4 regions of the Paenibacillus sp. FSL H8-0079 genome follow, and region 2 is predicted to be linked to each of the others. Evidence: a T-box and tRNA genes for the amino acid it is inferred to sense, from the RefSeq annotation. Region 2 holds a T-box; the other regions hold tRNA genes.
What was found. The T-box of region 2 lies ahead of leuS (leucine--tRNA ligase). A T-box ahead of a tRNA ligase gene usually reads a tRNA of that ligase, here a tRNA-Leu.
Positions count from the first base shown of each region.

Region 1: it has a tRNA-Leu gene. The T-box ahead of leuS (leucine--tRNA ligase) is inferred to sense a tRNA for this amino acid. The anticodon was not compared.
Region 3: it has a tRNA-Leu gene. The T-box ahead of leuS (leucine--tRNA ligase) is inferred to sense a tRNA for this amino acid. The anticodon was not compared.
Region 4: it has a tRNA-Leu gene. The T-box ahead of leuS (leucine--tRNA ligase) is inferred to sense a tRNA for this amino acid. The anticodon was not compared.

Region 1 is NZ_CP150300.1:1,601,090-1,609,020, forward strand. Features, by position in the region: gene urtD (urea ABC transporter ATP-binding protein UrtD) at 1-270, shown strand, start outside; gene urtE (urea ABC transporter ATP-binding subunit UrtE) at 248-943, shown strand; gene MHI06_RS07040 (hypothetical protein) at 975-1,610, opposite strand; gene MHI06_RS07045 (hypothetical protein) at 1,638-1,841, opposite strand; gene MHI06_RS07050 (urease accessory UreF family protein) at 2,107-2,808, opposite strand; tRNA gene MHI06_RS07055 (tRNA-Leu) at 3,235-3,317, shown strand; gene MHI06_RS07060 (glutathione peroxidase) at 3,467-3,946, opposite strand; cyclic di-AMP (ydaO/yuaA leader) riboswitch at 4,318-4,493, shown strand; gene MHI06_RS07065 (hypothetical protein) at 4,609-5,007, shown strand; gene MHI06_RS07070 (HAD family hydrolase) at 5,182-5,865, shown strand; gene MHI06_RS07075 (Nramp family divalent metal transporter) at 5,997-7,292, opposite strand; gene MHI06_RS07080 (organic hydroperoxide resistance protein) at 7,678-7,931, shown strand, end outside.
Region 2 is NZ_CP150300.1:4,671,871-4,679,801, forward strand. Features, by position in the region: gene MHI06_RS20925 (helix-hairpin-helix domain-containing protein) at 1-383, opposite strand, end outside; gene comER (late competence protein ComER) at 569-1,414, shown strand; gene leuS (leucine--tRNA ligase) at 1,395-3,839, opposite strand; T-box leader at 3,918-4,187, opposite strand; gene MHI06_RS20940 (aminoglycoside phosphotransferase family protein) at 4,300-5,256, opposite strand; gene MHI06_RS20945 (class I SAM-dependent methyltransferase) at 5,479-6,249, opposite strand; gene MHI06_RS20950 (S1-like domain-containing RNA-binding protein) at 6,567-7,472, opposite strand; gene rsfS (ribosome silencing factor) at 7,469-7,816, opposite strand; gene yqeK (bis(5'-nucleosyl)-tetraphosphatase (symmetrical) YqeK) at 7,893-7,931, opposite strand, start outside.
Region 3 is NZ_CP150300.1:2,290,805-2,298,735, reverse strand. Features, by position in the region: gene MHI06_RS10490 (hypothetical protein) at 128-1,084, shown strand; gene MHI06_RS10485 (YqzE family protein) at 1,186-1,404, opposite strand; gene MHI06_RS10480 (N-acetylmuramoyl-L-alanine amidase) at 1,600-2,385, shown strand; gene MHI06_RS10475 (divergent polysaccharide deacetylase family protein) at 2,360-3,199, opposite strand; gene MHI06_RS10470 (carbohydrate-binding protein) at 3,526-5,205, shown strand; tRNA gene MHI06_RS10465 (tRNA-Leu) at 5,289-5,372, opposite strand; gene pelA (pectate lyase) at 5,551-6,513, opposite strand; cyclic di-AMP (ydaO/yuaA leader) riboswitch at 6,933-7,064, shown strand; gene MHI06_RS10455 (C40 family peptidase) at 7,070-7,534, shown strand; gene MHI06_RS10450 (hypothetical protein) at 7,661-7,931, shown strand, end outside.
Region 4 is NZ_CP150300.1:2,200,365-2,208,295, reverse strand. Features, by position in the region: gene MHI06_RS10020 (helix-turn-helix transcriptional regulator) at 447-1,043, shown strand; gene MHI06_RS10015 (sn-glycerol-1-phosphate dehydrogenase) at 1,269-2,417, opposite strand; gene MHI06_RS10010 (hypothetical protein) at 2,577-2,795, shown strand; tRNA gene MHI06_RS10005 (tRNA-Leu) at 2,858-2,941, opposite strand; gene MHI06_RS10000 (Gfo/Idh/MocA family oxidoreductase) at 3,167-4,159, shown strand; gene MHI06_RS09995 (DoxX family protein) at 4,209-4,610, shown strand; gene MHI06_RS09990 (sensor domain-containing diguanylate cyclase) at 4,705-6,321, opposite strand; gene MHI06_RS09985 (fused MFS/spermidine synthase) at 6,487-7,224, opposite strand; gene MHI06_RS09980 (LysR family transcriptional regulator) at 7,385-7,931, opposite strand, start outside.

The DNA of each region.
Region 1 (7,931 bases), 3.1 Mb from region 2:
TTGTTGCTGGACGAACCAGCCGCAGGCATGACGGATGAAGAAACACACAAGACGGGGCGACTTCTGCAAGAGATTGCGCGTGAGCGCTCAGTTGTGGTGGTGGAGCATGATATGGAGTTTGTACGAGAGTTCGCAGCCAAGGTGACCGTGATGCATGAAGGTAAACTGTTGAAGGAAGGTACGATGGCGGAAGTACAGGCGGATCCGAAAGTGGCAGAAGTGTATCTGGGCAAAAGGAGGGATGACCATGCTGTCGCTGCAACGAATTGAATCCGGCTATGGGGAAAGTAATGTGCTTCGAGGTGTGAGCCTGGACGTACAGCCTGGACAGGTGGTGTGTCTGATGGGCCGTAACGGTGTGGGTAAAACAACGTTGATGAAAACATTGATGGGGCTGCTCAAAATACGCAAGGGCAGTATTCAGTGGCAAAATCAGGAGTTGTCCACGTTGGACACAGCCAAGCGGGCAAGGGCAGGCATCGGTTATGTACCGCAGGGGCGGGAGATTTTCCCGCAGCTTACGGTGAAAGAAAATTTGTTGCTCGGTCTGGAGACAAGTGCACCGGGAGTAAAAACGTTCCCGGAGGATGTACTGGCGATGTTTCCTGTGCTTGCTACGATGTATGGACGGCAGGGTGGAGATCTGAGTGGTGGACAGCAGCAGCAGTTGGCATTCGCCCGGGCGCTGGCTTCGCGTCCGGGGTTATTGCTACTGGATGAGCCGACAGAAGGCATTCAGCCTTCCATCGTGGAGGACATTCGGCAGGTTATTTTACAGCTCAAGGCAAAAGGGAATCTGTCGGTTCTACTGGTGGAGCAGAGTATTGATTTTGTGCGCAGTGCCGCAGATTATATCTATATCATGGACAAAGGTGCCATTACCCTGCACGGGACACCGCAAGAACTGGATATGTCGCAATTTGAACATCATCTATCCGTGTAGTTGTAGTTAGCGTGTCAAGTGGATTGAGTATTCAGGAGCGCTTGTCCAGGATATTCGAGTATTTCGGATATAACCGCCGGATGCATTCCGGGCAGATGTCATGGGTGAATTCGGCGTGGGTATGCTTCTCCAGATAACTTTCCACGGAGTTCCAATGTTCCTCTTCGTCCTTGATTTGTTTGCAGACAGCGCAAATAGGCAGTAATCCGCGCAAGGTGCGCACGTCAGACAGAGCCTTCTTCAATTGGCGTTCTGTCTTTTTCTGTTCGGTAATATCCATGTGGGCAATCAAAGCGAGATCGGTATTCAGGTTTGAGTTAGTGTGAGATAGAGGGGTGAGTTCCACACGAAACCACCTCTCTTCGTTGTATACCGTATACACGCAGATGTCATATGTATGATTTCGACTAAAGGGTGTTCCGCGTTCTTTCAAATTCTGTGCGACAAGTGCCATATTGGCGTTCTTGCCTTGTAATGCCCAGGCTTCCAACAGATGCAGGTAATGTCTATGAGTACTGTTCGCATCCGGGTTGGGTAATAGTTGACCGAGTTCCTGTTGCCAGGCGCGGTTACAACTGTGGATAATCCAATCGTGATCAACGATGATGAGCTGGTGAGTTATGGATTGGAACGACAGCCTCTCCAGATCGGATGTAACATGTCTCATGGATGGGGTCCTCCTTTGGCAAAAATCTTATCTCAGTTCATCTGGAATATCCAAAATATCAGCGACCAGGTGTCTGAATCGGGTTGCTTTGCGTGTGCCGTGAATGAGATTGGATAAACGATAGGGTGGGATGCCGTGCTGTTCACAAAAAGTCTTCTGGTCCACTTGAAGTTCGGTTAGCCGTCGTTTGATGGCCCATCCGAACGGAGTCACTGGTTTTTTCTTGTTCAAAAGGGTTCACCCCTGGTTAGAATGTAGTATTCAGTCGCCCTTTCTTCATGTAGAATATATAGAAATGCGAGCTGTATATTTTATTATATACGTAAATCCGTCATCTAACAATTAAAAAAGACGGAAAAAAGTGTATTTTGTGATGTAAAATGGCGTAAATACGTTAAAAAAACCAATAAAATGACAAAAAACACGTCGGCAAGGAGGTTGCCGCGTGTTTTTTTGTTTGTCTGAATGAAGGGGAGTAGGTGTAGGTGGACAAGGATTAGGCCCTGTAGGCATGAAGTCCAGCTCCAAGCATATGGAAACTGGGGAAAAACGATTTCATGGACATCGAGGTTGGCTGTGCCAGTCCATCCGCAGCCGAGGCGCTGACGGTGTTCCATTCATTCTCCAGATCTGCGGCCAGGCGTACCGTCAGTTCTTTGATTGTATCGGTGTCCAGAGGAATGACTTTGGAGGCTTCGGTTATGCAGGCATTCATGGCTGAATGCAGATAACCAAGAACTGCCGCCTCGACAGGGATATCGAGGTGGTGGTTAATCCAGGCGTGAACAGTGGAGAGGCAGCCAACCGAATCATATTTGGCGAAGATCTGTTCAAGCTGGCTGAAATCAATCCAGGGGTGCAGAGCGCGTGCAAGTCTGATCAATCGTTTACCCATGGTAGCAGCTTGTTCTCTGAGATCTCCAGGAGTTCGCTGAACATGGACGAGCTTGTCGATCAGGGCTATCCGCCATGTATCCTTGTGATCTGCTGCGGTATAGATGCCTTTGATAGCCATGCCTTCAAGACGAACGATGCTGGGGTGCAACTGACAACGCATGAATGATTCGAGATCTTCAGCATTACGAATGGTACCCTCCTTGATATGGATATCCATGCCGAAGGAATGGGTAAACCCTCCAACCTGAATAGAGGAATCAAGCAGTTTAACATAATCGAGCAGCTTATTCCCACGGTTCACGATCATTCGCCTCCTGTGTTCGTTAAATGTAACTTTAAGTAACATTTATATTCCTTTTTTTTTGCTTTATGTTTGAAAATCCGAATTATATGATAGTTATCATCCCATAAATGTCCGCTTTTTGTCAATAGTGTCATTGAAATTCAGCAAATTAAATCTGTAATTCAATATTTGTGTTATTTTATATAACATTTAAAGTTAATTGTTTGCGAAATGTAGGGAGGGCTACGTATAAATGAATCAACAAGATCGGCTCTAACCGGAAAAGAGGGGATCGAATCTAATAATATGCAGTTCATGGGTAAAGATGACGAGAATATGCGATTTTTGATGAAAATGCCTATCTGAAAAAGAAGTAATAGAAAACACTTTACTTTTAGATCAGAACCCGGTATAATCAATTCTGTTGCCGATTATTTACGACATGCGGTCGTGGTGGAATGGCAGACACGCTATCTTGAGGGGGTAGTGGGCGTATGCCCGTGGAGGTTCGAGTCCTCTCGACCGCATCATATGAACGATGAAGAAGAAGCTTTCCGTTATTGGAAAGCTTCTTTTTTTGTCTTTTTTCGAACAGTATGACATTTGGGTTGAAAAAAAGGCCATCCATTACCGGGGGCAATGGTGCTCTACCTTCCGGCTACGGGTGGCCTGTGTATTATTTTTGGAGTAAGTTCTTGATATCTTCTTCAATCTTGTCAGGTGTTGTTTTGGGAGCATAACGTTTCAGTACCTGTCCGTTCTGATCCACAAGGAATTTGGTGAAATTCCATTTGATTGCTTTAGAGCCGAGCAAGCCAGGAGCTTCTGTGCTAAGGTGTTGGAAAAGTGGGTGAGCGCTTGAGCCGTTCACATCAATTTTCTCAAACATGGGGAAGCTCACGCCATAATTCATCTGACAGAACTCGGCAATATCGTCGGAAGAACCTTTTTCCTGTGCAAACTGGTTGCTTGGGAAACCAAGAACTTCAAATGGAGCATCTTGAAACTTGTCTTGCAGTTCTTGCAGACCTTTGAATTGAGGGGTAAGGCCGCATGAGCTTGCCGTATTCACAATCAGGAGCACTTTGTCACGGTAGTCGGACATTTCAACTTCTTGACCGCGAAGGGTATTCACTTTGTAATCGTAGACTGTCATCTAAATCGCCTCCATTGATATACTCTTATATCTTCTATTATATTGGTTGCAATTAAATATTGCAAAACTAATATAGTGTTAAAAGAATCAAAACAGACAAGTTGTGCAGAATACGTGAATGAATTGCGAAGTGATTTTCGTCAGAGTGAGAATTAGATAGCCTTGAAGAGATGGATAGAGTATAACCTTATTGTAAGCGTTATTATGGATGATTATTGGCAAAAATCTGCCGATTCGGTGATCTCTGCGGACTTTACACCGTCATGGCGGGGGTGTATGATTCATAACGTAATTTCAATTTAAACTAAATTGTACTTGAAAAACGAAACAAACGATAATATCGCTCGATCTTACCTTGAGATATACGAACGATGTTTTAATCGCTGAGTTTCCATTCATTGATGAATGGGAAACGGGGGAACCAACGGAATGCGCTGTCCAGGACAGTGGGCATTCATGGGGTGAATTTTCCGGTGACAGCCGGAAATAGGGCGACTCTCGCGCCCGAATCCGTCAGCTAACCTCGTAAGCGTTAAAGGGAGAGGCAACAAGCCGTACGCTGGTTCATGGTGTTTTCGCCATGGGTTATTTAAGAAGCGTTCGGGAGGCCTTGGTCCCCCACGCTTCTTTTTTGTTGTCTTTTCACGCCAAGGGAGGAACGAATGATGGATACTGAGATGATCTTAGTGACTGCTCCAAATGAAGCAGGACGCAAATTTATCAAATTGCTGATGTACAAAAAAATGCCGTTTGCCGTTCTAACCAACAGTGCAGGAGAAGAGCGGAGACTCCGCAGAATCGGGGTAGAGCATGTTATTCGAATGAATACGGCTGCAGCTCAAAAATGGTTTTTGCCGCAGGGTAGCGTAGGCAATGTGTTTATTTTCGAGAACAGTCTGAATCTGACCTGTCGTTATTTGCAGATCTGCCGTTCATGGACATCTAAATCCCTGTGTGTCATTACGGAGCAGAGTAATCCAAAGGGCATCTATCGGGGGATGGGCGCAGACCGGATTGTATATTCGCTCAATGGGGAAGTCGGCTTTCTCCTCAATGGTTGATGCCATAGCTTGTGATTGCTCAGGTGTAAGGTGCCTGTTATAATTGAATGTATTAGAATCAATTTCAGAATTCACTCAAGGTATTATGAAATTGATTCATCGATAAACGGAAATTTGAGGAGACTCATGCATAATGGTGGGTCTTCTTTTTTATGCTTACAAGGAGGAATTGGCGTGCCGGATGTAGGTGGATTAAAGTGGTTGTTTTTTGATGTTGGAGATACGCTGGTGGATGAATGGGAGCCGGTTGATGATATTATCGGACAATTCGTCCGTGAAGCTTGTGCTTTGGGGTATCCGGTGACAATTGAGGCGGTACGCGAACTGTTCGCGAACTGTTACCGGAAATATGAGCAATGGCCCATGAGAGTGGCTATTCGCACATTCATTGAAGACGAGAAGCACCAGAAACAGATTCAGGACAAGCTGAAGTTTCAAAAAGATCTTGAACGTCCTTTTCCTTCAGCGGATTCCGTTCTTCAGCAGTTGTCACGGTATTATCGTATTGGCATTATTGCCAATCAGAGTCCCGGAACGGAAGAGAGACTGGAGAGTTACGGATTACGGAAGTATGTTGACGTTCTGGCCTGTTCGGCTGAAGAAGGGGTGTCCAAGCCAGACCCTGAGCTATACGCTGTGGCCTTGAAACAGGCAGGCTGTGAACCGGAGGAGGCTGTCATGGTCGGGGATCGGATTGATAATGACATTATTCCTGCCCGGAAGCTGGGCATGCGCACGATTCGAATTATGCAGGGTTATGGGAGATTCCAGCCGGAACGATCGGATGACGAACGTGCGGATTGGACCGTTGATTCATTGGATCAGCTCCTGCCTTTACTGATACCAAACCAGGATTAGATGATTGCGTATGAGAGGTTCTACTCTAAATGAAAACACGTTGCTGTACAGCAACAATAAAAGGCTGATCACTTGGGTATAGCATACCGGAGTCGATCAGCCTTTTAATTATTTAGTCGATTAGAACCAGATTAGAACAACCGGATTGTCTGAATGATCAGATATACATTCAGCACAACGATAACAGCGGCAATGACCCATGAGATGATTTTGAGCCATAACTTGTTGGCGAATGCACCCATGCTTTTTTTATCACTCGTGAACATCACCAGAGGGATTACAGCAAAAGGTAATTGAAGAGACAGCACAACCTGGCTCAAAATGAGCAATTCTTCTGTGCCATGTTCGCCTGCAATCGCTGTAACAATTACCGCCGGAATGATGGCAATCAGACGTGTAACCAGTCTGCGCAGCCATGCTGGAATTCGAATGTTCAGAAAACCTTCCATAACAATCTGCCCAGCGAGTGTACCTGTAAGGGTAGAGTTCTGACCTGATGCTAACAGCGCCACACCGAACAGAATACTTGCAACCGTTGTACCCAATAGAGGTGTCAGCAGATGGTAGGCATCAGCGATCTCGGCAACCTGCGTCATACCAGCACTGTGGAATACAGCTGCAGATACAATCAGGATGGCTGCATTAATGAATAGGGCCAGTGTCAGTGCGATTGTAGAGTCCATGGTCGAGTACCGAATGGCTTCTTTTTTGCCCTGTGCTGTCTGTTCAATCTGACGGGTCTGCACAATGGAAGAATGCAGGTACAGATTATGCGGCATCACGGTTGCTCCAATAATACCAATAGCGATATAGAGCATGGCCGGGTTTTGCAAAATCTCAACATTCGGTACAAAACCATGGAGCACACCGCCCATATCTGGTTTCGCCAGGAAGAGGTCAATCCCGAAGCAGAGGGCAATGGTTGCCATCAGCACAATGACGAGTGTTTCCAAAGCGCGGAAGCCTTTGTTTTGCAGTACAAGAATCAGTAGTACATCGACTGCGGTGATGATCACGCCGTATAACATGGGAATGTTAAATAACAGCTTTAACGCGATGGCAGAACCTATAACCTCAGCCAGATCGGTGGCTGCAATGGCAAGCTCACACAGAATCCATAACATCATGACGACAGGCATGCTAAAACGTTCGCGACAGGCTTGAGCCAGATCTCGTCCAGTGACGATGCCGAGCTTGCCAGCCAGCGATTGAAGTACAACGGCCATCAGGTTCGAGAGTAGGATGACGGATAACAAGGTATACCCGAACTGCGAGCCGCCTGCGATATCTGTTGCCCAGTTGCCGGGGTCCATGTAGCCTACGGCAACGAGGTATCCAGGGCCTACAAAGGCGAGGAATTTCTTCCACCATGCAGCATTCTGTGGAACTTTCATGGAGTTATGCGCTTCTCCGAGTGAAGGCGCCATGCCCGCAGTAGATAATGATTCTCTTGAAGGGGCGTTGAACGGATTTTTTTTACTCATACGATAATCACCTGACTTTGAAATATTGATGCGGAATGAACCGCTTATGATATATCTAAATTTTTATGTTTATTGTTACATTGTACCCCTTCAATTATTTTTGTCTAGTGCAACTTTTATGTATCAGCACAAAATTTCTGCTGCAGCTTGAAGATGCCCCTTCGTATATTACCCAACCTTAGAGAAAATACAGCCATGAAGTTGAAATGCATGAAAATAATAAAGATGTAAAAGCTGATAAAGATCCAAAATGCGTTTCAAAATGAGCCAGAAGTTTAAATTGAAAGGAAGGCAGTTAAAAATTATATTGATGAGGGAGAGATTCTTAATGGAAGCTTTATATACAGCAGTAGCGACAGTTAAAGGTGGACGTACAGGTTCGGTGACTTCTTCAGATGGCGTGCTCAAGCATGATCTGAAAATGCCCAAAGAGCTTGGTGGTTCCGGTGGTGAAGGTACCAACCCTGAGCAACTCTTTGCAGCTGGATATGGCGCCTGTTATGAAAGTGCTCTTGCCAATGTAGCACGCAAAGCGGGCGTGAAATTGGAGAATGTGGTAGTAACAAGTAACGTATCCATTGG
Region 2 (7,931 bases):
GTAACCGAAGGATTCGAGTTCGTACTTTGCGCAACTGGTTCAATCGAATTTGAGGTGTCTGGTGGATTATCATTCGTCTGATTTGGAGCTTGAACTCCCGAAACACCTTCAACCCCAACGCTCGAAAGCTCTTTAGACTCTCCTGCCTTTGCATCATTCCCAGTCTGCATTCCACTTGCATCCGATCCTGAAGATGCTCCTGTATTGCCCTGAACCGAATTAGCCGACAGTACAGCAGGGAGTTCCTGCTCTATCGTCGGCTTCTCGGTGCCGAGCTGCAAGGGTTCCCAGCCACTAGGTGGTTGTTCACTTTTGCCCGACCATAATATAAGTATACTTCCAACCACCGCAGCAGCGATGGTCATTCCTTTATTCCATCTCATTCTTCCACACCTCTCCCTGAATTCAAAATCATTCATTTCGAACACGGGCGGTGCTTCCGAACCGTTGAATTTTCCTGATGAAACAAGTTATGCATTTTTCATGTCATGTGAAACAGGTCCTCACGCATAGAATAGAGGGAATGAACTGCGCCAGTACCGTAAAGCATGAAAGGAGGCCTGAAACAATGAAGGTTGGATTTATCGGAACCGGCAGCATGGGCAGCCTGTTGATCTATGCCCTGATCCAATCGGGTGCACTCGAGCCCCGGCAGATCGCCGCCAGCAATCGAACCCCGTCCAAAGTACGTCAGTTATCCCTCCGTTACCCCGGTCTGCATGAATCCCAGAGCAATCGGGAAACGGTGATCCGAAGCAATATCATCTTCCTGTGCGTGAAGCCGCTTGAATTCAAACATGTCATTGACGACATCCTGCCTGTCGTGAATCCCAATCATATAATTGTCTCGATCACCAGTCCCGTGCAGCTGCGACATCTGGAATCTTCACTTCCTTGCAAAGTCTCCAAGGTAATTCCCAGCGTCACACACCAAGTCGGCAGTGGAGCGTCCCTCTGCATACATGGCGAACGAATGACCAGTGAAGACCGCGCTGTGTTGGAAAGTCTGCTCAGTCACATAGGCAGGCCGTACCAGGTGGATGAAGCCTGTACAAGAATCACATCCGACTTCTCTAGCTGCGGACCTGCATTCATATCGTTCTTTTTGGAACAGTGGATCGAAAGCGCCGTGAAGCTGACAGGCATCAAACGGGCAGATGCCTGTGCTCTGGCAGGAGAAATGCTCCTGGGAACAGGCAAGCTGCTCACCGAAGGAGGATACACGCCGCAAGAGCTTCAGGCTCGTGTCGCTGTACCTGGTGGTATTACCGCTCAGGCACTTGCACTACTGAAGGTTAGTCTCGACGGCGTTTTCGACAGCCTGATCCACACGACACATGACAAATATGATGAAGATTTGTTAAAACTGGATGAACTATTCCGAGCCGGCGAGATTAACCGGCAACAATATTAACGAGTTTGCCTGGAACGGCAATGACCTTGCGAATGGTCTTGCCTTCCAGCGCCTGCTTAACAGGTGCCAACTCCATTGTAAAGTCCTGCATACCCTGTGCATCCAGATCCTTCGCGATCGTAGCACGAGTTACAATTTTACCGTTTACTTGAACAACGATTTCTACTTCTGCATCCACCGTCATGGACTCATCATATTCAGGCCAAGCCACGTAAGAGATTCCGCCTTCATAACCCAGACGGCTCCACAGTTCCTCTGCCATATGTGGTGCCAGTGGTGACAACAGCTGTACAAAGTTCTCCATCGCTTCACAAGGCAGTGTATCGGCTTTGTATGCATCGTTGATGAAAATCATCAGCTGGCTGATGGATGTGTTGAAGCGCAGGTGTTCCAGATCTTCCGTAACTTTTTTGATCGTTTTGTGAGCAGTCCGCTTGAACTCGTCCGTTCCACCATCCACCGTAATCTTGTCATTGATGGCTCCTGTATCTTCGTTAATGAAGAGACGCCATACACGTGACAGGAAGCGGTACATGCCTTCAACCCCGTTCGCATTCCACGGTTTTGTCGCTTCCAATGGTCCCATGAACATCTCGTACAGACGCAATGTATCGGCACCGAATTCATTGACGATTTCATCCGGGTTAATGACATTACCACGGGATTTACTCATTTTCTCATTGTTCGTACCCAGGATCATACCTTGGTTCACCAGTTTGTGGAAAGGCTCTTTTGTATCCACAACACCCAGATCATACAGCACTTTATGCCAGAAACGAGCGTACAGCAAGTGAAGTACCGCGTGCTCCGCTCCGCCAATGTACAGATCAACTGGCAGCCACTGCTGCTGTTTCTCCTTGGAGATCAGTTCCTTGTCATTGTGCGGATCGATAAAGCGCAGGTAATACCAACAGCTACCCGCCCATTGTGGCATGGTGTTGGTCTCGCGACGTGCCTTCATTCCCGTTTCCGGATCTACCGTATTCACCCACTCCGTAACATTCGCCAGTGGTGATTCTCCAGTACCCGAAGGTTTGATCTGGTCGATATCAGGCAGCAGCAGTGGAAGTTGATCCTCCGGTACTGTCTTCATCGTTCCGTCTTCCAGATGAAGAATCGGGATTGGCTCACCCCAGTAACGCTGACGGCTGAACAGCCAATCGCGCAGACGATAGGTTACTTTCCCTTGTCCTTTTCCGTTCTCTTCCAACCAAGCAATCATCTTGGCAACCGCTTCTTCATTGTTCAGTCCATTCAGGAAATCGGAATTCACATGCGCGCCATCACCCGAATACGCCTCTCGTGTAACGTCTCCACCTTGAATAACCTCGATGATATCCAGACCGAACTGCTTCGCAAATTCCCAGTCACGTGCATCATGACCCGGAACAGCCATAACCGCACCTGTACCGTAACCTGCAAGAACGTAATCAGCAATCCAGATCGGCAGTTTCGCGCCATTAACGGGATTGATTGCATAAGCGCCAGTGAATACACCTGTTTTGTCTTTGGCCAAATCCGTACGTTCCAGATCACTCTTACGAGAAGCCTGCTCCTGATAAGCCTGAATAGCTTCACGTTGGTCATCAGTTGTAATTGCTTCTACCAATTCATGTTCCGGAGCAAGTACTGCAAAGCTCGCACCGAACAATGTGTCCGCACGGGTAGTGAACACTTTGATGACTTCCTCGCGACCTTCAATGGCAAATACAACTTCTGCCCCTGTCGATTTACCGATCCAGTTACGTTGCATGTCCTTGATGCTTTCAGACCAATCCAGCTCTTCCAGGTCTTCCAACAGACGCTCTGCATACTCGGTAATTCTCAGGACCCACTGGCGCATCGGTTTGCGTACAACCGGATGTCCGCCACGTTCACTCTTACCATCAATAACCTCTTCATTAGCCAGTACCGTTCCAAGTGCTTCGCACCAGTTAACTGCTACTTCATCAACATAAGCGAGGCCCTTATTGTACAGCTGGATAAAGATCCATTGTGTCCATTTATAATATTCAGGGTCCGTTGTACTGATCTCGCGATCCCAGTCATAGGAGAAACCGAGCGATTTGATCTGACGACGGAAATTATCAATATTGCGGAATGTAATATGACGTGGATGTTCACCTGTATCCAGTGCATGCTGCTCAGCAGGCAAACCGAATGCGTCCCAACCCATTGGGTGCAATACATTGTAACCGCGCATACGTTTGTATCGGGAAACGATATCTGTTGCTGTATATCCTTCCGGGTGGCCTACATGCAGACCTGAACCGGATGGATAAGGGAACATATCCAGTGCATAAAATTTGGGTTTAACCGGGTCCTCACCCGTTTTAAATGTTTTATTTGCATCCCAGTATTGCTGCCAACTTTTTTCCATGACTTGTGGCTGATAGCCGTGTTTCGGCTGGTTATTCTCACTCATCTATTGTTCCTCCTTCAGGTTATTCGCTTTAGCTTTAATTGCAACAAAAAAACCTCAGCATCCCGTAGCGTTTGCAGCGCTAGGGACGAGAGGTTGAATTCCCGTGGTACCACCCTAGTTAGCGGACGAACGTGCTTCGTCATCCACTCCCTTTGGACCTGTAACGGCGGTTAACCGATGCGGATTTCCATTCCTGAACCCAAGCTTTATACAAGCAGGTTAAACAGAATGGTGTAATCACCGCATTTCTCCAAGGCGAGTTCGCAAATCACTGTCAACCGGCTTGCACCAACCGCCGGCTCTCTGTTATGTACAGGAATCACTACTGATCCTTATCATCGAAATATGTATACAATATCGGGACCATTATATAAAAAAGCAAGCCCAAAGTCAATATTACACGTGATAATCACCCTTTTAAGCCACACGGTTCGTACCGTTCATTAACACTCGTTGTTGTTCAGGATAAACGAAAACGCTTGATGCCTTCCTCCAGATTATGAATGGTCCAATTCACATGTTCCTGATTATCATATTGACGGTAAGCGCACTCAATACGCAGCACCAGATCAAAGTACAAGTCATAGAGACTTCTTCTTTTCAGCTCACTTCCAGTCGTAATCGCATGCCTATACCCTTTCACAAAACCGGGAGTATAGTTAAAATGACTGAAATAATGCTCCATCAGAGGGTCTGCCCACAGTGAACGTTCAAAATCAATAATCGCTGTGATGCGCCCCGCGTGCACTAGTACATTGCCATCCCACAGATCCCAACTGACAAGCACAGGTTCTTTTACATCGTCCAGCACATCCGATTTTTCTTCAATCAAGCATCTCAATTCAGGGTAATCGATCAAAAATGTAATCCCCGCTTCTTCCCCATCGGTAAGAATGTCATCTATCAGATTCATAAATGCTTCTTTCCATGTGGAATAACGCTGTTTTTGCTCCGAGAAATATCCGAACTGCTCGCCCTTGATTTCATTAATTCGACGATTGTACCGACCCAGCTGGTGTTCAATGGCTTCCTGCTCTTTCGCAGAATACTGATCCTTGACCTGATTATAGGGTATTCCAGACATGTACTCCATGATAAAATAACGCGCTGGAGCAATGGTTAATGAATCATCATAAGCCAGCACTTTAGGTACGGGAACATCCTGTAGTTCCGTAATGAGGCGTAGTGCCTCAACCTCGGCAATCATGAGATCCTGCTCACAGCGCATCAGATTTGTTGAAGCCGACGGAGCAATTTTGAGTACCACCCGCTGTGCGTCACTCAATGTAATGAGATATGCATGATTGGCCCAGCCATCCACCATCTCCTTGTAGTCCTGTATACTTGCAGAGAAATGCTGCTCTATTATGGCATTCAACTGTTCTGACGAGAGTCTTGTTTTATATGTACTTTCCACGTCTACACCTCACCCTGACTATTGATTGATTCAATTAGAAAACGCTTTCTATCCGACTATTATCGCCTCCCTTACTTTAACTGGCAATACTTTTTGTCACGTCGTTATGTCTTTTCTTGCATTCCTTTACCCTATTTAAGAATATTGCTATTCATTCTCCATAAAAAATCAAACAAAAAAACTGCCCTTATGCACCATAAGGACAGTTCTCATTATTCACTCTTACTTCACAGCAACGTAGAACAAGCGCTGTGCGCTGTCTCCGGCCTCTTTCCATTCAAAATCCGCATATACCTTCACGTCTCTAAAGCCTGCCTTGGACAACTCCAGCTTCATCCAGTCCGGATCATACGCACGCTGGACATGAACTTCTTCAAAACGCTGGTACATATCCTTGCGACCATCATCCACACGTGAAAAGATACTGAGATGATGCTCAATCTCACAACGATCTTGATCCAATCCACAAGTCCAAATATAAGATACGGAGCGTTCATCCAGTACGAAAGGCTGCTCCTCATCATAACGAATAAGGGTATTGGGATGATGCACATCAAACAGGAACGTTCCACCAGGCTTCAGCATCTCATATGTGCGCTGGAATGTACGAACGACATCTTCTTGTTCAAGCAGATAATTGACGCAATCACAGAATGATATCACCGAATCCACAGGCTCCGGAACTCGCCAGTCCCGCATATCCTGCTGTACCCAACGTACACTACCTTCCCGATACAAGCGATGACCCTGAGGCGTAGCCTCCATCTTGCTACGTGCAACCGACAGCATATCTGATGAGAGGTCAATGCCTGTAACTTCGAATCCGGAGTTCACGAGCGGGATCGTAATCGAGCCCGTTCCACAGCCAAGTTCAGCGACACTTTTGGGCATTCCATGCTGTTCCCATGCTGTTCTTGCAAACCTTATCCAGTCCGGATAAGGCATATCTTCCATTAATTCATCATACACATAGGCAAATTTCCGGTAAGACATGTCAGGCACCGCACTTTCAATTTCATTTTCGAATTGATCTATATAAGTTGAACCAAAGAATATTTACACTGGACACTCCAATGACAGAACAACCTTCCGATCGCTGTTATCCCCAGATTTTTTTATTCCTTTTATAAAGGTTTAAACCCGGGGATAAAGGCGAACGCTCCGCTTCTTCAGGTTCTTTCTGTCCTCTCCGTTTCGTGTAAATGTTTAGTTCAATTTATATAACAAAAGAAAAAGCAGGGGCATCCGGTGTTTACCCAGCCTATCCCTGCTTATCCGAGTTCCATATTACAACTATTTAATCAGGAAGATTACTTGTTTTCACTTTGATCCGCAGGAGCAGATTCGGACAGATACGTCCAGCTTTCCTTTTGGACCACCAATCCGTCCTTCATCAATTTGCCCAAGGCACGTTTGAATGCAGACTTACTGATGCCAAAGCGCTGCTTGATGATATCCGGTGGAGTTGCATCTGAGTAAGGCATGCCGCCCATAGGACGCTCTTTCATAAAGGCGAGCAGCTTGTCTGCATCTTCGTTACGTCCAACTTGTTTGAGTTGAGTCATGGCCAGATTCACACGTCCGTCTTCACGTACCAGTGTCACCCGACATTTAACTTTCTCACCAAGACGCAGCATATGGCTACGTTCAGATGAATGAATCATACCAATCGCGCCAAAACCCAGTACACCGCCCTCTACAAGTACAAAAGTACCCATCTGCAGTGGCTTGTATACCGTCGCTTCAACCCACTCGTTTAACCATGAAGTTGGCGCATGAAAAGACAATGGTGAAAGCTCACGTTCCCCGGCCAATTTGGCACGCAGACGTCCCTGCTTGTCATGTTCCATGATTACAAAGACTTCATCCCCCACTTGAGGACGCAGTTCTTCCAGTTCAGGCAATTCACGAATAGGAAGCAGCAATTGCCGTCCAAGGCCCATTTCCAGGAAACAGCCCAGTCGTGGGTGAACATCAGCCACAACCAGTCGTGCCATTTCGCCAAGCATGAGATAAGGTTTTTTCATCGTTACGGCCAGACGATCTTCGGTATCAAAGAATACAAATACCTCAAGCGTCTCACCAATTTTAATATCCCGTGTTAACTCGGTGTAGTGAAGCAGTACATCTTCCGATCCTGTCGTCAAAAAGAAGCCAAACGGAGACACTTCACGTGAAACCGGCAAAGAGACGACTGTTCCAGCAATCAAACTCATACAGTTTCCACCACTTTGGCATCAGACCATAGTCGTTCAATGTTGTAGTATTCACGCTCGTCACGGTGGAAGATATGAACAACAACATCGCCCATGTCCATCAATACCCAACGTGCGGAATCCATACCTTCGATACCTTTGATCGTCGCTCCAGCTGCATGAGCCTGTTTGCGAATTTCAGTGGCAATGGCTTGTACCTGTGTATCGGAATTCCCGTGACAAATAACAAAATAATCCGCCACCAGAGAAACATTAATCAGATCCAACGCTACAATATTGGATGCCTTTTTGTCGTCAGCGGCAGCAACCGCCATATTCATAAGTTCTTTCGATGATACTGTCATGAACCAACCTCCATAATCTATATTTGTGTGTTCAAAAAGATCCTTCGTAATCAAAAGTGGACTTTTTGAACAACCTCTATAATTGTGCAATTAAGTCATTCCGCGACAGCATGGT
Region 3 (7,931 bases), 2.4 Mb from region 2:
AACCTTTGCATAGCCTGTCCCCTAGAATGAAATTAGGACCACTCAGGCAATGGATAATGGAAAAGAAGGTGTTAACTTGAAACGATTCTTTCATATGCGATGGAACAGCGTTCGGAGAACAACTTGTATGACCTTGGGCGTACTCGGTTGTGTTGCCCTTTTCTCCTTTTGGTCGATTGCAAATGCTGAACAACAAAAAAATACCTCACTCGTGCTCGCATCATCAACAGGGGACAGTCCCGAACATCTTGCCTTTGAGAATGACAAATTAGCTCCTGCTGCTGTACAACGGTTTGCAGAGCAACAAGTTGTTGCACTTGGTACGGCTAACGCCGAAGCACATTGGAAGAACGCCGAACTGGACTTCTACCCTCTGGGTCCGGGTACACATAGCTGGCTCGTGCAAGCTGAGTTCGAAGGCAAACCGATCGGATATATGATTATTACCGCCACAGAACAGGGACAGCTGCTGCTTAGTGAATATGGTCAAGGAGAATCCTCACCGTACAACAATGAACTTCTTGGACAAGTCTTGGATCGACAACATGTCAACCTTGAGATGTTACTTGCTAGCGGAGGAGAGCTTCATCTTCGTTATGCTCTTCCCCTGCTGGCTTATTGGAAAGTCGAACAACTGAATCATCCCGCACTTTATATTGATGCTACGAACGGAGATGTATTACCATCAGAGTTCCTGAACCAGCTAGAGGCTGACTCCAAACAGGTCTCTGCCAGCATAACTGATTTATCCACAACTTCAGCTTTATCAGTCGATCAGCTGCATCTGCGACCTGTCTTCAATCCAGCTGACAACCTCATATGGATTACGTCCAAGCCTGTTGCTACTGACCGTGTACAAGATGTGATACAGCATGAAAAGAATCAAGAGATTGTTTTCTCAGCAGATGATCGTAATGTCTTATATGGCGGTCCTTTGCCGGTTAGCGGTTATCAGGTATGGCATAGAGATCAGGATTCAGAGTCCATTCCGTATGTAGCAATTGGTGGAAATACGTCCATTCAACGTTTTGTGCCTTTGAGCACATTGCAACAAGATGGTCATTTTTACATCGTGGAGCCTTGATTATAAACTCATATGACACAACAAATAAGACGCCTTCCCATATTTCAAAGGGACTGCGTCTTTCTTTTGGTTTTACATCAGCGAAATCAGGTTAGCGGTAGTCACCCTTTGCCCGAAGAACTTCGTTTATGAGGCTGTGACTCCAACGCTTTTTCCTTTTTCCCCACCCACAGGGATACAGCAAACGGAATCATACCGAACCATTTCATTGCCCACGGCTCTTTCTTTTTGGCGCGACCTTTCCGCTCATCCTTGGGTGTATCGATATAATGAACAACACGCTGCGTAATGTATTTTACCAACTCATCACTTTTGGCCATAACCTCTGCCTCCTCCGCTCCTGCTCAATCACGGAGCTTACGATAGTTCTATTGTGTGCAGGATGTGCAATGGTTAAACATTTTTTTGTTGAAAGGAGTATGAAAACCCTCAGAATGCACAGTCTAATGCCAAAGGTATCCATACAGTCATTAATCTGCATCTGATACCTATTTCATGAAGGAGTGTGTATTCCCATGTATAAGCTGCTGACCGCTTCGGTGGCGTTGCTAATCAGCTTCCATTGCCTTCCCATCCTGCCCGATGTCGCTTATGGACAAACAGCCTATCTTGATTTTGCCGTATCTCAAAGTTCAGCTCAGTCCACTCCGTCCCAGAATAGTCCATCCATGCTACCGGTGACCGATGGAGATGCTTATCGTTCCAGCCATCATGCCTTTGCAGCACCGGTTATCCTGCTCGACGTAGGCCATGGAGGAATTGATGGTGGTACGTCAGCCCAAGGTGTGCTGGAAAAAGATATTAACCTCGCCATTAGCCAAAAGGTGTATCTCCTGCTTCGCAGCAAAGGTTATGCCGTTATCATCAACCGACTTGGGGATTATGCACTTAGTGATGAGAACCGCTGGCTGAACAGCCGCTCCCGTCATACCAGGGATCTTGCCCAACGTAAAAGCCTTAGCGAAGAAGTCAGTACAGATATCGTGGTCAGCATTCATGCAAACTGGAGTCCCAGAGCATCTGCACACGGCCCGGTGGTACTGCACCAGAAAGAAGGCAGAAGTTACTTGCTAGCCCAATCCATTCAGAACGCCATGAACGAATTGTATCGGACTGGGCATGGGGTTGTGTGGGGCAAGCCCTTTTATTTATTGAATTACGTGAAGCAACCTGCCGTCATCGTCGAAACTGGATTTTTGAGTAATGCGGCAGATCGAGCCAGAATGAGTGATCCCGCTGAGCAAAAACGAATTGCCCAATCCATTGCCAATGGCATTATTTATTACCTGTCGGTAGTGTAGGAGCAGCATGCCAGTTCCACACTTCGCGCACCAGATCACCAATACCTACAAACTCAACCTGACCCTGAAGACGGGAGACTGATTCTCGAACCACAGCAGATGTGTTTAACCCCGTATGGCCAACATGACCAATGACAACACACCGATCCTTGTCGATTGCATGCTGAGCTGCCAGATCCATTTGCTTGCGAATGTGCTGCTTGGAGTTTTGATCATCCAGAAAAACGTCATTCCCTACAGGTGGCATATTTTTGGATATCGCAAGTTCCCCCACCACGGAGCGAAAATTTGTACGGCTGTCTACAAAAAAGAGGCCCCTCTCCTTGCAAACGTCGAGCACAATTGACATGATGCGTTTGTCGGAAGTGATTTTAGAACCCATATGATTGTTCATGCCAATGGCGTGGGGTACATCATCAATCGCTTTCTCCACGCGTTCCCGTACTTCTTCATCCGTTAGATTGGATGTGATTGCACCCGGGCCCAGCCACTCAGGTCTTCCTTTCTTGGGTTCCATGGGCATGTGCACGATCACATCCATTCCCTTTTCATGTGCAGCTATCGCATCTTTCTTCGTTGTTGGCAAAAAAGGCATCACCGCTACCGTCAGTTTAACTGGTATCGCCAGGATCTCTGCTGTTCCCTTCATGTCATTACCGACGTCATCAATAATAATCGCCATCCGTTTATGATTCGATGGGGACTCAGAAGCTGCGGCTGCAGACCCTCCTGCCGAAACACCAACGTAGATCACAACCAAAAATGTCATGCAAATGGCCAAAAATCGATAATGCTTTCTCTTTTCCTTCATCATGATTCCCTCCCCGTAGATCTGTGTTCTCATTGTTTGATAATGAAGGGAGTTATATGTAAGCCAAAGCCTTCCTTAAATATCAACATGCCTCCGTTGGATAACTCCACTTCTTATGTGCATCAAAATAGATATTATTTAGAAAAAACACTGTAATTTGTCAGGTTTTCAGTTTAGGAATAATTTAGTAGAATCAACAAATGAAAGAAGCTACAGTGCTGTATATCTTTCCTATGATTTATGGAAGGAGGTTTTGAAAGGGGTTACATAAATTGAATACCAGACCATCAGCTATTCTACTATTGGTTATTTAGAGGAGGATGAAAGTAGTGAAATTCAAATTAAAAAAGTCGATTAACCTTTTATTGGCCTGCTTAACAGCTCTTCCCCTTATGCTTAGTCCTACACAAGTTTCGGCTGCAAGTGATGCCACGATTAATTTATCTTCTGAAAAACAGCTTATTCGTGGTTTTGGTGGTATCAACCACCCCGCTTGGATCGGTGACTTGACAGCAGCTCAACGAGAAACTGCTTTTGGCAATGATCAGAACCAGTTAGGCTTCTCCGTACTCAGAATCTACGTCGATCCAGACCGAAATAACTGGTCTCGTGAGGTTGCCACAGCCAAACGGGCTATCGAAAAGGGCGCTATCGTATTTGCATCCCCATGGAATCCTCCGAGCGACATGGTTGAAACGTTCAATCACAATGGAGATACCAATGCCAAACGCCTGAAGTACGACAAGTATACTGCATATGCACAGCATCTTAATGACTTTGTAACCTACATGAAAAATAACGGCGTGGACCTCTATGCCATTTCGGTACAAAATGAGCCCGACTATGCACACGACTGGACCTGGTGGACACCTCAGGAGATCCTTCGTTTTATGAAAGAGAATGCAGGCTCCATTCAAGGTACAAAAGTGATGGCACCCGAGTCATTCCAGTATCTCAAAAACATATCTGACCCCATTCTGAACGACCCGCAGGCACTCGCTAATATGGACATTCTGGGAGCACACACATACGGGACCCAGATCAAAGATTTTGCATATCCACTCTTCAAGCAAAAAGGCGCCGGTAAAGAACTCTGGATGACTGAAGTCTATTATCCGAATAGCGATAGTAACTCCGCAGACCGCTGGCCCGAAGCGCTTGACGTTTCCTATCACATGCACAGCGCTATGGTCGAAGGGGATTTCCAGGCTTATGTATGGTGGTACATCCGCAGACAGTATGGTCCGATGAAAGAGGACGGAACGATTAGCAAACGCGGTTATAATATGGCTCACTTCTCCAAATTTGTACGTCCAGGCTATCTTAGAGTAGATGCCACCAAGAACCCGGATACGAACACATTTGTTTCTGCCTACAAGGGGGATAACAAAGTTGTCATTGTAGCGATTAACCGAAGCACTTCTGCAACGAGTCAGAAATTTGTTTTGCAAAACGGTAATGCTTCCACAGTATCCTCATGGGTAACCGATAGTAGTCGTAATCTGGCAAGCGGAGCACCAATTACGTTGTCCAATGCAGCCTTTACTGCTCAACTCCCAGCTCAAAGTGTGACCACGTTTGTTGCTAATTTTACGGGCAGTGGTGGTGGCAATACAGGTAGTGGCACGACGTATGAAGCAGAGACAGGAACGACGCTCTCCGATGCTGCAATTGAGATGATCTATCCCGGCTACACAGGCTCAGGGTATATTAATTTCAATGCGTTGACGAACTCGGGCATTCAATGGAATAACATCAACAATACGATAAGCGGCACCAAAAACGTAAAGTTTCGTTATGCGTTGGAAAGTGGCACCCGTAACCTTGATGTTTTCGTGAATGGAACCAAAGTGATCAGCAATACCCCATTTTCTGCAACGGGTAGCTGGTCCACCTGGGGTGAAAAAACAATTCAAGTACCCATGAACTCGGGAACCAATACCATTAAAGTAGTCACGACCGGTACTGAAGGTCCGAATATCGATAGTATCCAGGTGTCCGCTCAGTAACTCATTTGACGATACAAGTTGTTTATGTACAAAACAAAAAGGTTCCTCGAAGGCGTTAGCCTAACGAGGAACCTTTTTTTCGATGCGGTCGAGAGGACTCGAACCTCCACGGGGGTTAGCCCACACGGACCTGAACCGTGCGCGTCTGCCAATTCCGCCACGACCGCATAATATGTATCTCCGTGATATGTATCTCGGCGACAAGAAATAATATATCATGTGCAATCTATCGTGTCAACACTGAAAGTAATAACAATAAAGCCCGAACCAGACGTCCTTGTCTGGTTCGGGCTTTACTTATCGTTACTAGGGATTAACTCTATGAAACCTGAGGCTTATTACGAATTACAGCTTGGAAGGCCAGTTGCCATACCATGCATAACCGCCTCTTCTTTCTTTATCAATATCACTTAATTTGTATCTAACTACCCCGTCACGACCAATAAAGATCGGTTTATCCGTTCCCACTTCATAGAAGCGAGCCCAGATCGGTGCAGCTTTGGAATCAGCGATAATTTTGCTGTCTCCGTTTGCTCTTTCATACTTGTAGCCTGTAATTTTCACTTTGTTAAACCAAGCCTCAGCTGCTTTAATGGATGCTGTAATTTTAGCGTTAGCAGGTCTGGTTTTGAGGAATTTAACAATCGTTACACTCTCTCCAGCCGTCAACGAGGGTACTTCATAGATTCTTGCGCTTGCCGGTTTAAGGGAACTGGAATCATGTTGTTGTCCCCATACTGTCAGCTTACCGCCTGCAACGACCTGTGTATTCAGAATCGCATCCACACCTTTGGCAACTGAATTTTTACTACGGTTAGCAAGTGTGCTGTCGATAAACGAGAAGTCACCTTTGCGTGTTGCTACTTCATCCAGCATGATCATTACATTAATCATCGCATCATCATTGTAAGTGATGTGTTTGTGATATCCCGAGCTTTGGTAGACTTGTGGCCATCCGCCGTTTGAATACTGCATGTTGATCAAAAAGTTAATTCCTTTGATTGCAGCTGTGGAATAACGCGGATCATTGGTCTTTTTGAATTCCTTCGCCAATCTTCTAATTTCTGAGTATGTAGCCTTGTTGTCAATGGTGGACTTCGCCCATTCTCCACTTGTTTGTTTATAGTCTTTTCTCCAACCTCCATCTGGCCGCTGGTTCTTCAGAATATCAGAAATACTTGCTGTCGTACCTGTTGCATCAGCAGCTGACACCGTTGTTACAGGAAGAACCACCATTCCAACTGCTGAGAAGACCATCGTGCATGCCAGAATAAAAGTAACTATTTTTTTTGCTTTCAAAGATAACACTCTCCTATGTTTGTTTTTATAAATCTCCCACTTCTACCTTACTTATGATACTAGTCCCTTAACCTCCTTTATTTGAATTTATAACACAATAAAATCAATTTTCACCCAATATGTGGATCGGATAAGAAGATAATATGCAAAAAATCGATTTTTGTCAATATATGCAACTTAATGAATATAATCTCTTAAATTGAACATTACGGAATAGTTCTTTTAACTCATGACAAACCTATTTATTTGTCCAAAATCGTCTTAAGCGAATCAATAATGACGTTTTTGTCATGAATGATACCCAAACTTGATCCCTGCTTTCATATAAAAACCGTAATTCCGCTAACATTGAGGTATTACGAAGGGGTTTAAATGGGTTTGACAATTACGCATTTATGCAATATAGTTTCAAATAGTTACAAAAACTTAATTATTCATTGCCGAGTTTCATGTTTGAAAACGGGGGAACCATTTTGGGTGAATTATTCTTATACATAGGAAATATAGGGAACCTTCTACCGAACCCTTAGCTAACTCCGTAGGCATCGAAGGGAGAACATTGATTTTGAAAAAACTGATTATCTCCATTTTTGGAGCAGCTGTACTATTTACATCCGGGGCTACAAGCACAGAGGCAAGCAGTATCAACTCCGTAGTGAACAACATGACAGGTATACCTTACAAGTGGGGTGGCACGACTGTAGCCGGCTTCGACTGTTCCGGGTTTATGAGATATCTTTTCAACAAATACAGCATTGAATTGCCACGTACTTCGCAGCAGCAAGCCAAAGCAGGTACTCCGGTATCCAAAAGTAACATTCGCACAGGTGATCTGGTGTTCTTCAATACGATGGGCAAAGGCATTTCACATACAGGTGTATATATTGGCGGCGGACAATTCGCACATGCCTCCAGTAGTAAAGGCGTAAGCATTACTAAGTTATCGAATCCATACTTCAATGATCGCTACGTGACAGCACGTCGGGTAACTGGACAATTTATGTACGATAAAATGTTGGGTAAAATGTAATTCATACACTAAAAGGCATCGGTTTATAACCTGATGCCTTTTTTGTTTAACCATTTTTTGTCTTCAACTGCTTTCTTAAACAATGTAAAATATTTTAGGGAAATAAAACGGAGATGAGGAGAACAATTGAAAAAGATCATGTTAATTTTAACCTTCTTTATGCTAGTACTAGCAAGTTTAGGATGTAGTAGTGAAACAGTTAAAGATTTCAGAGAAGTTTCTTGGGGGAGTAAAATAAACAAGGTCATTTCATCTGAAGAAAAAAACGGAAACACAAACTATGAAGAAAAAGTACATAATGATCATGAAAAAAGTATTAATTATTCCGATGTGGTGGTTCTGGGTAAGACAGTAGACGCAGAATACACCTTTACTAATTTATTGGATAATGAAGGAA
Region 4 (7,931 bases), 2.5 Mb from region 2:
TCCTCACCTCTCCCTTACACTTGAGTACCCTACAATATATGTAAGAGTAAGAGATTTGACAGGTCACATGTCATGCTGAACTTGCGGATTTATCATTTCAGATTTGTGCACATCCTCTATGCAACCGGGTAACGAAAATCACAGGTTTTTGGGGAATTCAGGGAAATAAACCGCATCATATCAACAAAAAATAGATAAAAGTTCTTTAGACCTACAAATGAGTAATTAGAACTATATTATTTTTATTCCTGTTCAATTTGTTCCCTCATTTTTAGTGAAACATTGTAATCTAGGAATATACTAGGATGTGAATTGCGCATGGTCTAGTTCGTAGTTCCCTCTTTATTGTGAATTGACGCATTGACGCATTTGTAACCGGTAAACCCGGCACTTGAAAGTACCCCGTTGTTTATTGTAGTATTTGGTTAAAAAAAATCGGAGGAAATATGCCTAATCAACCAGAACAACATTCCATCCAGGCGTGGTCTCTGATCAACCGTAAATACTTGGGAAAAGGTGTCCGTGTTAAACGATTCCGCAAACCGACACGCTGTCAAATCCGCAATCGTGTTCTTCTTGCCGTGCTGATGGCCAATGATATCAAGTTATCTCAGCTCGCTGAAGACCTCTCCATCTCTTCACGCAGTGTCAGTGCGTGGGTGTATGAAGGACGGATACCCGGCAGTACCAATTTGGACAAGACTTGCCAATTACTCGGCTACCCGCGTCATATTCTCTTCAATGAAGAAGTGGTCCGCAATAGCCCTGTCATATGTCAACCCGAGTCATCTCGCTTCATGAAGCGTACAGTGACCCGTTCTCCGGTTAGTAACCGTATTCTGACAGGCTTGTGTATGGTCCATGATTTGTCGGTGACAGATGTCAGCCACTGGATCGGGGTTCATCCCGGCACTTTCCGCAAATGGCTGCATCAGGGAACGCTGCCTTCTGCTGCGTTTCAGGAACAAGCGGAGCAATTTTTCCGCATCCCGAAAACTATTTTGTTCGCAGATGTCATCTTGAAAGATCGTCGCAACAACTAAATAAGCGAACAACCAAAAGGCTCTGCTCTCCCTTAAGGAGGCCAGAGCCTTTTTAAATAAACTGCATCCCTTCTCTACCGAACCTGAAGTGCTCTCCTGGCTCTTCTGGCGGTAATGTCAGATAATCTACCCTTCTTCGCCTTTTGCTTCCAACCAGAGCCATTACAGTGCTCTACAAGCTAAGCTTATACAACTCAAGAAGACCGTTCTTCATGAAAGTCATCCTTACCTTGTGTTCAACACTTCATTAATATATTTCAATCCGGTATATCGAGGACGAAGCGTATGCGCTGTTGTGAACGCATGCTCCACCATCTCTGGGGTTACACCGAGTTGTTCAGGAGTCACAGGTCCGCCTACTTGTTCCAACCATTCGATAAGCTGAGAAGGCTCCGGCAAATGGTCATATATCCCAAACACGGGTTCGCCCGATGTCTGTGCAAGTTCTTTATATTTTATAGTAAGTAATGCACAAGCTACGCCAACTTTGGCACCATGCAGAACCGGTCTGTCACCCGCTTGCATCAGATCCATCTCCAAGATATGAGACAGGTGGTGCTCACCTCCAGATGCTGGACGAGAATGGTCAATGATCAGCATGGAGATGCCCGAAACGATCAGCGCATCCATTAATACAGCTACTCCCTCAGCTCGTCCTTCAGCAATCGCTTGAACATGGTCTATACAGCTGTTCAGTGCTTCTTCTGTCATCCGATAAGCGACTGGACAGAACGGTTCCCCGCCCAGATCACGAGAAACAATCCAGTCTGCAAGGGATGTATATTTGCCAAGCATATCTCCGAATCCGGCAGCCGTCATCACTTGGGGAGCTTGCTCCAGGATATTCATATCGGCAAAGATGGCCTCAGGCGGAACAGCCTGAAATGTCTGTTTGATTCCGCTTACAATTAAGGGTGCACCTGCAGAGGTAAACCCATCCACTGAAGCCGCTGTCGGTATGGACAGAAAAGGCTTGTTCATTTTTGAACATACAAATCGCACCAGATCATGGATGGTACCTGAACCCACGGCGATCACAGCCTGACTTTCCAGATTCACACCCAACATGACCTGTACAATAGCCGCTTCATCCGCAACGATATCACCCGTACGATTCTCCGGCAGAACGATCTCATCCACATGAATTCCCGCTTCCTGTATACTGCTCAGGACATCAGATCCAGCGGCCCGTAATGTATGTCGATCATAAACAACCGTCACCCGACCGTATTCTCGCTCAGACAAATAACCTGGTAACCTCTGAATGGCCCCAGCTTCCAGATGAATCAGCATATCCACCACTCGGTGTTGATGGCCGCAAGTGCACTCCTGTGCTTCCTCATTCCACGCTGCAATTCGTTCGTTCATAATCATTCGCTCTTACCCTCCCATATGAAATATCATGCATAATTACCTGGTTAAAACCACAAAATGAAAAAAGGAAATAAAATGTGATGATTTTCCTGATCACACTTTACTGCCTGTACCCAATATTTGCAAATCCATATCTCACATTTCCAAGTAGGTGAATCGATGAAATTAACCAAAGAATTAGGAATTTCGCTCGGATTTCTCGCTGGAACCACTTTTGGCAGTGGTGTAGCATTTTTGTTTCGTCTCCAGTCGCTCGAAGTGGTTGCCAGTGTTACGCTATTCGGTATTGCAGGAGCCATTGCCGGGATCATCACGGCAGTCATTCTGCGCCAGCGGCAACATGAGAATGCTAGCAGCAAAATGCCGGATTCACACTAATGATCCACAGAAAAAGGTTCGTGAATTGCCCTAGAGCAACTCACGAACCTTTTTTTGTTAGATGCGGTCGAGAGGACTCGAACCTCCACGGGGGTTAGCCCACACGGACCTGAACCGTGCGCGTCTGCCAATTCCGCCACGACCGCATAATATGTATCTCCTCATCCATCGATGAAAAGCGTTCCGGTGAAGCAATTCCTTGTTTTACCGTAATTCAGAGTATACATGCTCCAAAATAAAAATGCAACTTCTTTTTTCTTTATTCATGAATAGGACATATGTCCTTTTTTATCAACTTCAAACACCCTATCGTAGCATTAAACAACAAATATACCATCCATAAGAATGCAAAAATGAAGGAGAGATCCACCTTGAAAACAACCCATCTGTGCTTTATCGGTGCAGGGTTTCATGCATCCACGAATATATATCCTTCTGTTGTTGAAGCCGGAGCGCAGATTCAGGCCATTGCCACTCGCAGCACCGAACGTTCTGAAGCAGCTCTGCTGCGTTTTGGCAGCAACGGAAAAGCGTATGACAATGCTCAGCTTATGTTACAGCAGGAAACTTGTGACGGAGTCGTTGTGGTTGCACAGCCTGTAGATCAGACCACCCTTGTCCTTGAATGTATTCGGGCTGGCAAGAATGTATACGTGGATAAGCCGCTCGGATGGAACGCAGCGGAAGCCGCCACTGTAGCAGAAGCTGCCGAAAAGGCTGGTGTCATAGTCATGGTCGGATTTATGAAACGTTATGCTCCGGTATATATGAAGCTCAAGGAACTCATTGATGCCGGTTCGCTAGGTAAGGTACGTTCATTCCAGATGAAGTTCGCTGTTGACAGTACTCCATTTTGCAAGGATGAGGAACAATTCATGAAGCTCGCTGCCATTCATATGGTCGATCTGATGCGTTTCTTGTTCGGAGAAGCCGTGCGGGTTACAGGCACAACCGTGAAGGACCGGGAACATATTAACCAGAGTATTTCAATTTTATTCGAAAATAACGTCGTGGGCAGTGCGTACTTTACCGGCATGAGTGCATGGTCAAGAGAGAGCGAAAGTGTGCTCGTCACCTTTGATAACGGATTTGCGTCAGCTGATGAGATCAACACACTTACTGTTCATCAATCCCGCAACTCGGACAGCCTTCCCTGGAAATCTCTTGAAGAGCAAGATACTGTCTTTACCCCTTCTGGCTCTCCCATGTCTGGAGCTTATCGAGACCTTTATCTGCGTGGGTTCGTTGGTGAAATGGCTCATTTCATCGAATGTTGCCAGAATCAGTCTGTCCCACATTCCAGCGCCAAGGATAATATTGGAACGATGGCGCTATGCGACTCTATTCTGTCGTCACTGAAGTGACGTATTTACGTTCACCATTTTATTCATCCAGAGAAGAGGAAATAATCATATGTTGGACACAGGCCTACTCATCATTCGTCTCGTAATTGGTATCATTATGGTCGGACATGCATGCAAGAAACTGTTTGGCTGGTTTGGTGGCGAGGGTGTATCAGGGACAGCTGAATTCTTCGAGGCAGTGGGTCTGAAACCTGCTAGGAGCATGGCCGTGTGTGCCGGACTTGCTGAATTGATCGGTGGATTCCTGTTTGGAGCCGGTCTATGGATAATCATTGGTGCCGTTCTGCTCATGATTACGATGATCATAGCGATCGTCAAAGTGCACGCAGACAAAGGACTATGGAATCTGAATGGAGGATTCGAATATAACCTTGTGATGCTTGGATCGTTACTTGGTGTTGCTCTTGCTGGTGCCGGGGCTTATTCCCTCGACGCCCTGCTATTGCTATAATATACCGTTTTATCACTACGAACCTCGGATGTTTCGCCAGACGTATACAAGACAAAAGAAGCTGTCCCTTGTTCCTAGGGATCAGCTTCTTAGCTTATTTGATAACCGTCTGGATCGTAACCGTACGATTACGCCCCTCTTCCTTCGCTTGATACAGTGCATTATCTGCCAAGTGAAACAATTCTGTCGCTGTTGTGGAGTGCTTCGGATATTCAGCAATCCCAGCCGAGATAGTGACGGAACGATCTATAGGCAAATTACTTTCCTCAACCGTTATACGGATACGTTCAGCAATCTCAAAAGCCACGTTGGACTCGGAATTCCTTAACAAGACTACAAATTCCTCTCCACCAAACCGAGCGCAGACATCTTCTGGTCGAACAGACAATTGAATGATATTGGCAATGTGTTTCAGCACTTCATCCCCTGCATGATGCCCGAATGTATCATTAATGGATTTGAAGCGGTCAATATCCAAAACAATAATGGAGAATGGAACTTCGTTCTGAATCCAATCTTGGATAACCTCTTCGAAGGTTCTACGATTGTTCATGCCTGTTAAGACATCTGTTCTGGCGTCATAGGCTAGCTGGTTCGTCTGTTTCCTAAAGTTCGCCATCGCGCCAACCACTGTTCGGGTGAGAAGATCCGCCTCTCTGTTCCAGTGAGGCTTCATCACAGGCAGCTCCACTTGTCCTTTATCAACCTGATTCACCAAATCAGCCAGCATAACAAAAGGACTGGCCAGCTTGCGTGCAACCCGCACCACAATAAGGGTCAGAATCAGGAAAGGCACTGAAGTGTACAGCAACAACATACGGATATGATGATTCAACTGATCATACACCGTTTGGGTCGGAGACACGATCACGACGCCCCAGTCTGTTGAGGGGACTTTGTAATAACCCGCAAGTGAATCCACACCTGCCAGATTTTTGTATTGTTCTTTCCCCGTCTCGTCTTGTAGCAGCTTCTGCACTACTTCATTTTTACTTACATTTTCACCAATTCGATTCGTGTTCGGATGAAATAACAAGGTGCCCTTCTGATCTACAATAAAAAAGTAGGAACCATTGCTTGTCTTGAGCTGACTCCCAAAGGAGAGACTCAAGATATTATCTTCCTGCAAAAAAATATTTCCACCGATCGTCCCTTGGTACGCTCCTGCCGAATCAAAGATCGGTTCACTGACAAATACAATTCGGCGCTTCGTTCTTGGCGTCTGATACGCTTCGGAGATATACGAAGCCCTGGATTTAATCGCTGCTTTTGCTGCATCAGAACTAACATGCTGACCTACGCTGGCCTGTGAATAGGGGGATATGGACCTGACTACTCCCGTTTCATCCACCAGAGCGACAGAATTAAAAAAATTGCTGCTATTCCGGATCAAATCTAAGGTGGAATTCAACTGCTCCGTATCAGAGTAGTCCATCTCCGGGAAATACTTGGCTGCATATTTCAAGCTGTCCTGCATGGAATAAAAAAGCGAATCCAGCGTTTGGCTCATCTGCACTGCGCTCGCATAATTTAGCGACAGGGTGTTATCAATGAGTGACTGTTTCTGAGATGTATAAGATGAGATAACCATGATGGTCAACGTCATTAAAACTGAAATGGTGACCAACCCGCCGAGCAAAGCCGTAAGACTGATCTTCTTGATATTTTTGATTTTTCTTCGTAATCTGGATGTTCTGTTCTCTGCGATCATTTTATAACTTCCCCCGGATTTTCATGAAAAGGCATATTCCCTCTATCTTATACGAAAGTTGTTAAGATCAAATAAAGAGTTTATGAAGTCTTAACAATTACATCGTAAGATTGACGATTTAATGACATTTTACTTTCCCTGGAAGAATCACTGTTCAGAATCGCCCTAATCGACAATGATATATCCTTCTTCTGGCTCTTGTTCAACAAACCCTGCCATCTGACGAACCTGAAATTCGATCGGGTGATGACTACCCATTAAAATGCGATTTTGAACTTCATCCGCTGTTTCTGTAGGTAATGCAAATGCACGTGTATAGGCAAACTGTGCCTGAAGTGTCGTATAGATCGCATTGACAAGCCGATCATTGCCCGCACGCCCGAACACGTTAAGGATCACAGCTCCATCCGAGTCCAGCTTGTCCTTGACCATGGCAAAAAAATCACTGGATATAAACTGCTCGGGTGTACCCGTTGCCGTAAAGGCATCGATAATAATATAATCATATGTCCCAGCGGGTTCCTGACCTAATAATTCACGACCATCTCCAATGAGCACAGGGCTTCCCTCATATCCAAAAAAGGTTTCGCTCAACTCTGCGACTTCTGCGTCAAGCTCAGCCACCTTGACCTGACGATCAGACAAGTAGGTTGGCAATGTGCCAATACCATGTCCCACCACAAATACGGTATCAAATTCAGGATCATTCCGCTCCATTAGATGCACCATCGCTCTGGGATACTCCAGCACCATACGGGCAGGCTCATCCAGATCCATTGCGCCCTGCACAGCTGCGTTGGAGAATTCTAATACACGAAACCGTCCCTTCTCTCCATAAAGCCTTTTGGTATCATATACCGTCAGCTCATGCTGTTCACTTTTATTCCGATACAGAACTCTCACTAACCGTTCTCCCTTCGATCTCTTGCACACATTCGACATATACCTTCATTCTATTACACGGGATGACAACATACCACCCTATACTTTAAAGATCATAGTACAACAAAAAAACCGTTCCAACTCATTCGGAAACGGCCTTTTGATGAACCATTTAACACTTCTAAGACCCTATGGCCTCATGCAGAGCCTGGACATATGCTACACCCAGATTAGAGAGAGAAGTACTCTTGTGGCTTATCCACCCTACATTAATGGATTCCTCACATTCCAGCGGTACAGGAATTATCTCGTCTCCGTTCAGATCAGCGCTAAGTACACCGGTAGAGATCGTATAACCATTCAGACCAATCAACAGGTTAAACAATGTTGCGCGGTCATTGACCTGTATGCTTTTGGGGTGAGATAACGTACTTAGGATCTCTTCGGAAAAGTGAAAGGAATTGTACTCTCCCTGATCAAATGACAAGTACGGATAATCCTGCAGTTGCTCGATTGCAACCGACTCTTGCTTCGCCAGCGGGTTCTTCACACTGATAAAGATATGGGGCTTGGCTGTGAACAGGCTTGTGAAGACCAATCCCGCATCTTTTAACAATTTGTTAATCACCTTGGCATTGAACTCATTCAAATACAGGATGCCAATTTCACTACGCAGGCTTTTCACGTCCTGAATAATCTCGTAGGTCTTTGTCTCCCGAAGCGCCAAC